Regions from separate parts of the Terribacillus sp. 7520-G genome, predicted to be linked through region 3. Evidence: predicted binding sites of a transcription regulator. Region 3 holds the regulator's gene; each other region holds the start of a gene.

Region 1 (2,276 bases), on a different contig from region 3:
TGCTTCAAGCTCTTTTGGGAATGATCCTGGTACGATGACACCGTTTTTCTCTTCCAATTCACGGGCAGCGGCGATCCATTGATTTTGATGCATGGAATCACGTGCCAAGAGGAAGGACAGCATATCGCGTACACCTCGGTCTTCCGTCATTTCATATAACCGGGCGACCTGCAGCCGGCCCTGGGACTCGGCATTGATGTTGGCACGGATGTCTGCCAGGAGGTTACCGCTTGCGATGATATAGCCAGCGTTCCAAGGGACGCCGTTGCTGTCTGTCGGGCGAGGCCCCAGACCGGAAACGATCGCGTGCTGCGGGTTCATGCCGCCCAGAATGGCCCCGATGACAGGATCCTTCGCTGCCTCTTCCTGCTCTTTGACAGGTGCACCATCAAGCAGGCGGGCAATCATCGTTGCGATCATTTCGACATGACCGATCTCTTCGGTAGCTGTATCCATGATCAAATCCTTGTATTTTTCTTCTCCGCGGGCACTCCATCCTTGGAATAAGTATTGGAGGGCTACCGTGATCTCACCGAACTGTCCACCCAGGATTTCCTGCATTTTCTTCGCAAACAATGCGTCTGGCTTATCCGGTTTTGCGGGATATTGTAGTACTTTCGAATGGTTGAACATGTTGTTGCCTCCTTCGGTTTATTTGCTTTCCGCTGATAACGTTCCACCATGGCAAATGATTTAAACCATCTGCTGGAGCTGTAATTAAATTGAAAAGTAAACTTATTTGCAGGAGAATATCGATTGAAAGTCAAAGTTAACGGGATACTGTATTTCTGGCGTTTATTTGCATTCCAACTAGGGAAGCATGGAATAGGCGATAGAAAGTAAGTATTTTGTTTGACCTTTATTGACCTTTTAGGTAAGATAAGGTTAGTCATTACTTAGCATAATGAGCTCATATCCAAAGGAGGATCTATCATGAATCTAATTCCTACAGTTATCGAACAGACAAACAGAGGAGAACGTGCTTACGATATCTACTCCCGTCTGCTGAAAGACCGGATCATCATGCTTGGCAGCGCAATCGATGATAATGTTGCCAACAGCATCGTTTCCCAGCTATTATTCTTGGCTGCGGAAGATCCAGAAAAAGATATTTCCCTATACATCAACTCACCAGGAGGATCCATCACCGCAGGTATGGCTATCTATGATACAATGCAGTTCATTCAGCCGAAAGTATCGACTATCTGCATCGGTATGGCGGCTTCCATGGGTGCATTCCTATTGACTGCCGGTGAAAAAGGCATGCGCTATGCACTTCCGAACAGTGAAGTGATGATTCACCAGCCTCTAGGCGGTACACAAGGTCAGGCAAGCGATATCGAAATCCACGCTCGCCGCATCATCGAAATGCGCAAAAAATTGAATGAAATCATGGCGGAGCGCAGCGGTCAGCCGCTTGAAGTAATCGAGCGCGATACAGACCGTGATAACTTCCTTACAGCAGAACAAGCGGTTAACTATGGCTTGATCGATAAAGTAATGGAGAAACGCCCTTCATAAGACATAGGAAAAGCCATCCAGCATGCATTGCTGGATGGCTTTTTTCATTCATGGATGACAAGTGTATCTGCAAAGAAATCATGCACGCCTTGTTTCCTTGGTGTAAATGCCACGACCACATAAAGGATGGTCAAAAACAACAAGCGGTGGATGAAACGGCCTACCACTTCCCGAATCAGCGTATCCGACCAGGACAGGCCTCCTCCGTCCTTCCGGATGACGCGTAAGCCGAAGATCATCTTTCCTAAAGTCTGACCGCGCCATTTGGTCATGAACAGGAAATAAGCAAAGAAAATCACTCCGCCAAGCAAAGCGCTGACACTCCATATCCAAAGCGTCGCTTCATAAAAAGCGTCTATCATCGTAAAAGGCTGGACGAGCAAACCCGTCAGGCTGAAAACAACGATGAGATCGACAAGATATGCCCAGAAACGCATCCAAAATCCAGCATAGCGTTTATCAGCCACAGCCGCCGGAGATGCCGCCCCAGGCTGCTCCATCGCTTCCTCATCAAGTTTTTCCTTCCCTTGATACATATCGGATAGGGCATCTGACTCTGTCTGTCTGTCAGATTCCGCAGCTTCCGGTATCCCTGTACTGGAGATATCCTGATCGGGTGACGTCAGTTCTTCTGGATGCTCACGTTTTTCTTTATCCATGCTAACGCCTCCTATTCCGTATAGAGATACATAGCTTCCGGTGAATTCGTTTTGCCCATCAATTCCTTGATGCCAAGCAGATCGGAATCAGATACA
Region 2 (2,276 bases), on a different contig from region 3:
GCAATCGAAAACCAAGAGAGTTTGATCAAGCTTTCTGTCGGAGGGCCGGCTGAAGGATGGCAGGAACTCCAAGTGCTTAAAGCGGCAGCATCGGATGAGCTGGAAACAGTGCGGACATCAAGAGACGACTTAGCGCTGCTGTCTTATACGAGCGGTACAACAGGGAATCCAAAGGGTGTGGTTCATACACATGGCTGGGGCTACGCACACTTGCGTACAGCAGCTGAGAACTGGCTATCCGCTTCCAAAGGGGATATCGTGTGGGCAACAGCAGCACCGGGCTGGCAGAAATGGGTATGGAGCCCATTCCTATCCGTATTGGGCACAGGGGCAACTGGCTTTGTCTACATGGGGCGTTTTGATGCCAAAACGTATCTTTCCCTTTTGGAGGATTATAAAATCAATGTGCTCTGCTGTACCCCGACAGAATACCGCCTGATGGCAAAGGTGACGGATCTTGGCAGCTATAACTTGAGTGCTTTGCATAGTGCGGTATCTGCCGGCGAACCATTGAACCGGGAAGTGATCGATGTCTTCCAAAAGCACTTTGATATTATTGTGCGTGATGGCTATGGACAGACAGAAAGCACGCTGCTGCTTGGTATCATGAAAGGGATGGAGCCTAGACCAGGTTCCATGGGTAAACCGACACCAGGTAATGAGGTAGTCGTGATCGATGAAGATGGCAATCCGGTAAAAACGGGTGAAGTCGGTGATATTGCACTGAAGCTGGACAGTCCTGCTTTGTTCAAAACATATTTCCGTGAGCCGGAACGACGTGAACAAGCGGAAAGAAACGGTTACTTCGTCACTGGCGATCAAGCTTCCGTCGATGAAGACGGGTATTTCTGGTTTGAAGGCCGCAGCGATGACATCATCATCAGCTCCGGTTATACGATCGGACCATTCGAAGTGGAGGATGCCTTGGTCAAACATCCAGCTGTAGCGGAATGCGCAGTCGTTGCCAGCCCGGATGAAATTCGCGGCAATGTCGTCAAAGCATTCGTCATCCTGCGCGAAGGTGTGGATGAGGACGATCCGGAGCTTGTCAAAGAATTGCAGACACATGTGAAAAATACCACTGCACCTTATAAGTATCCACGTAAAATTGAATTCGTCAAAGAATTGCCGAAGACTTCCTCCGGTAAAATCAGACGGGTCGAATTGCGCAACCAGGAAAAACAAAAAACGAAATAAAACAGAAGCATCGCCTACAGCCGGGCGGTGCTTTTTTATTTGCCTTGGGCTTAAACTAAAATAATTATAAAAAATAAAGCAAAGTACTTGAAAGTCAAAGAAGGTCAGACTATAATGAAGTCACAAGGTCAAAGATAGTCAAAGTCAAAGCGTGACACTTGACCAATTGAACCAAACAAAACGATTAGGGAGGTAATTGTATTTATGAAATGCCAACATTGTGGTGAACGAGAAGCAAATGTGAACTTGTTTATGCAATTCAATAACCAAAAACAACAATTACAGCTCTGCCATACTTGCTACAACGAAATGAAAAATACATCTAAAAATCCTGCAGGTTTCGCAAACAATGGCGGAACAATGGATGATTTCTTCAAGAATATCTTCCAAGGAGCACAATCCGGCTTCCAAGCCGGAGCCAACGGCCAAGCGCAAGCTGGCGGTAATGGCCGCGGAGGGCTGCTCGACTCACTTGGCAAGAACCTGACAGATGGCGCACGTGCAGGTCTGATCGATCCGGTAATCGGCCGTGAGCAAGAAGTGAAACGTGTCATCGAGACATTGAACCGACGCAATAAGAACAATCCAGTCCTGATCGGGGAGCCAGGGGTAGGTAAGACAGCTATTGCAGAAGGACTAGCTTTGCAGATCGTCGAAGGAAATGTACCTGTAAAGCTGCAAAATAAAGAAATCTACTTGCTCGATGTCGCTTCGCTGGTTGCAAACACAGGCGTACGCGGCCAATTCGAAGAAAAGATGAAACAGCTGATCTCTGAATTGCAGCAGCGTAAGAATGTCATCCTGTTCGTCGATGAAATTCACCTATTGGTCGGGGCCGGGTCTGCCGAAGGTTCCCAAATGGATGCAGGGAATATCCTGAAGCCGGCACTGGCACGCGGCGAGTTACAATTGATAGGTGCAACCACTTTGAAAGAGTACCGTCAAATCGAGAAAGACGCCGCGCTTGAACGCCGCCTCCAGCCGGTAATGGTGAAAGAACCGTCAGCAGGGCAGGCAATTGAGATCCTGAAAGGATTGCAGGAGAAATACGAAGCATACCATCAGGTTTCTTACACAGA
Region 3 (2,276 bases):
ATGGATGGAGCAATACTTTAACGATCAATTTTTAACGGTAATGATTAAAATAATAATTGCGATATTCCTTTCAGGTGCTATCGGGATGGAGCGTGGGATGGGTAATCATCACGCTGGTTTAAGGACTCACATCCTTGTAGGCGTGGGATCTTGTCTTATGATGATTTTATCTTTATATGGCTTTACGGAATTCAGCGAAGAGCATGACTATGTGCAATTCGATCCTGCACGTATACCTTCTTATGTCATCAGCGGGATCGGGTTCCTGGGAGCGGGGACGATCCTGGTCAATGGAACTACTGTCCGGGGTCTCACGACAGCCGCATCTGTCTGGACCGTAGCAGGCCTCGGTCTTGTGATAGGGGCAGGAATGTATATGGAGGCTGTATTCACAACCATCATCATTCTATCCATTCTCATATTCCTGAATAATTTCGAGAAACTGTTTTTGTCCAGTAAAAAGCAGAAAGCATACCTTCTCGATATTGAACTGGGCAGGGAAGATAGTGTGGCTCCCATCATGGAAATACTCGAGCGCCATCATCTGGCATTGACAAACATGAAAATGAAAAAGTATCACCATGATAGCAGGATGCTGCATGTTGAGTTGGAAACACGTCAGGCTATAAATGAAATGGAGCTCTTCGAGGAACTGACTGATCTAACCAATATCAAATCGGTCAGTACGGTGAAAAGTTAAAACCCTTTTTAAGGGTTTTTTTCTGTTTTTGGGGGCTATGCTAAAGAAGAAGTGCTTTGCATTCCTCCTGCAAAATGTATATAATATAGTCAAAGATAGTCAAAGTCAAAAGAAGGGAGGAAACTTGTGTGAGTAATAATATATCTGACATAATCGAGGCATATCTTAAGCAGATCCTTCAGTCAACGGATACGCAGGAAGTGGAGATAAAGCGAAGCGAAGTAGCCAATCGTTTTCAGTGCGTGCCCTCCCAAATCAACTACGTCATCAAAACGAGATTCACCGTCGAAAAGGGATATCTGGTTGAAAGCAAGCGTGGCGGCGGCGGTTATATTCGTATAATTCGGGTAAAGCATCATACGGAAGCAAGTTTGATAGACGACGTGATCGAAATGGTGCAGCCGCGAGTTTCACAGCAGACTGCCAATAACGTGATCGAACGCCTGGCAGAAGAGAATATCCTGACAGAACGGGAAGCGAAAATCATGCTTAGGGCAACCAGCCGAGATACACTAGCCTTCCCTCTTCCGCTTCGCGATGAGGTCAGGTCACGTATCCTGGTTTCAATGCTGACTGCTATCAAGTACTAGTCAGATAAGGAGGCATCAAGATGGAATGTCAAGAATGTCATATAAGGCCAGCTACATTACATTTGACGAATGTCGTCAATGGGCAGAAGACGGAAATGCATGTATGCGAGCAATGTGCCAAGGAAAACGGATATGTCTCCTACGGCCAAGAAGGGTATTCCCTGCATAACTTATTATCTGGTCTATTCCATATGAATCCATCGACTGTCCAAGGACATAAACACTTCTCTCAAGCACCGGCAGCACTTGCTTGTCCGAAGTGCGGACTCACCTATCATGAGTTTACCCGATTGGGGAAATTCGGTTGTGCATCCTGTTATGAAACATTCGAGGATAATCTGAACCCTATCTTCCGTCGGGTACACAGCGGCAATACCAAACACGAAGGCAAGATACCAAAGAGGATGGGCAGCGGTATCGAAAAGAAACGAAAAATCGCTGCATATCGGGAATCCATGCAGCAATATATTCAAGCGGAGGAATTTGAAAAAGCAGCGGAGCTCCGCGATAAGATACGTTCTTTGGAGCAGGATGGCCGGGAAGAGGGTGAGAGCTAATGTCACTTGAGAATTTCATGAGTGATGCAATCAGCCCGTGGATGAAAGAAAATGGACCGGATTGCGATATAGTCATGAGCAGCCGTATTCGGTTAGCCAGGAACTTTGAGAATCGAACTTTCCCCTTAATTGCCAAGGCAGAGGATTTGGACGATGTACTTAATTTCTTCCAAGACAGCTATCAGGATGCCGCATTCCAGGATCGCGGAAAGATGCAATTCATCCGGATTGCCGATTTATCACCGATCGAGAAAAAAGTATTTGTCGAGAAACATTTGATCAGCCCTCATTTGGCAGAACACGCAGAGGAAGCAGGAGTTTTGCTAAGCGAAAGCGAACAAGTCTCTATCATGGTAAATGAGGAGGATCACCTGCGGATCCAGCTTTATTTGCCAGGCTTCCAGCTGCAAAAGGCACTGCAGGAGGCAT

The links. Region 3 encodes CtsR, which represses protease genes until heat stress. Its sites were predicted from a motif close to ATGGTCAATAAAGGTCAAACA; they were not measured.
Region 1: a site for CtsR is predicted at 850-870, ahead of clpP (ATP-dependent Clp endopeptidase proteolytic subunit ClpP). Genes of this name have one in related genera too.
Region 2: a site for CtsR is predicted at 1,288-1,308, ahead of CHH53_RS04355 (ATP-dependent Clp protease ATP-binding subunit). Genes of this name have one in related genera too.

The regions. Positions count from the first base shown of each region.
Region 1 covers NZ_NQFP01000027.1:2,760-5,035, forward strand. The annotation lists gene CHH53_RS10535 (manganese catalase) at 1-633, opposite strand, end outside; gene clpP (ATP-dependent Clp endopeptidase proteolytic subunit ClpP) at 934-1,521, shown strand; gene CHH53_RS10545 (RDD family protein) at 1,566-2,180, opposite strand; gene sppA (signal peptide peptidase SppA) at 2,192-2,276, opposite strand, start outside.
Region 2 covers NZ_NQFP01000010.1:38,354-40,629, reverse strand. The annotation lists gene mbcS (acyl-CoA synthetase MbcS) at 1-1,197, shown strand, start outside; gene CHH53_RS04355 (ATP-dependent Clp protease ATP-binding subunit) at 1,402-2,276, shown strand, end outside.
Region 3 covers NZ_NQFP01000036.1:148-2,423, forward strand. The annotation lists gene CHH53_RS12770 (MgtC/SapB family protein) at 98-700, shown strand; gene CHH53_RS12775 (CtsR family transcriptional regulator) at 829-1,290, shown strand; gene mcsA (protein-arginine kinase activator protein McsA) at 1,311-1,847, shown strand; gene mcsB (protein-arginine kinase McsB) at 1,847-2,276, shown strand, end outside.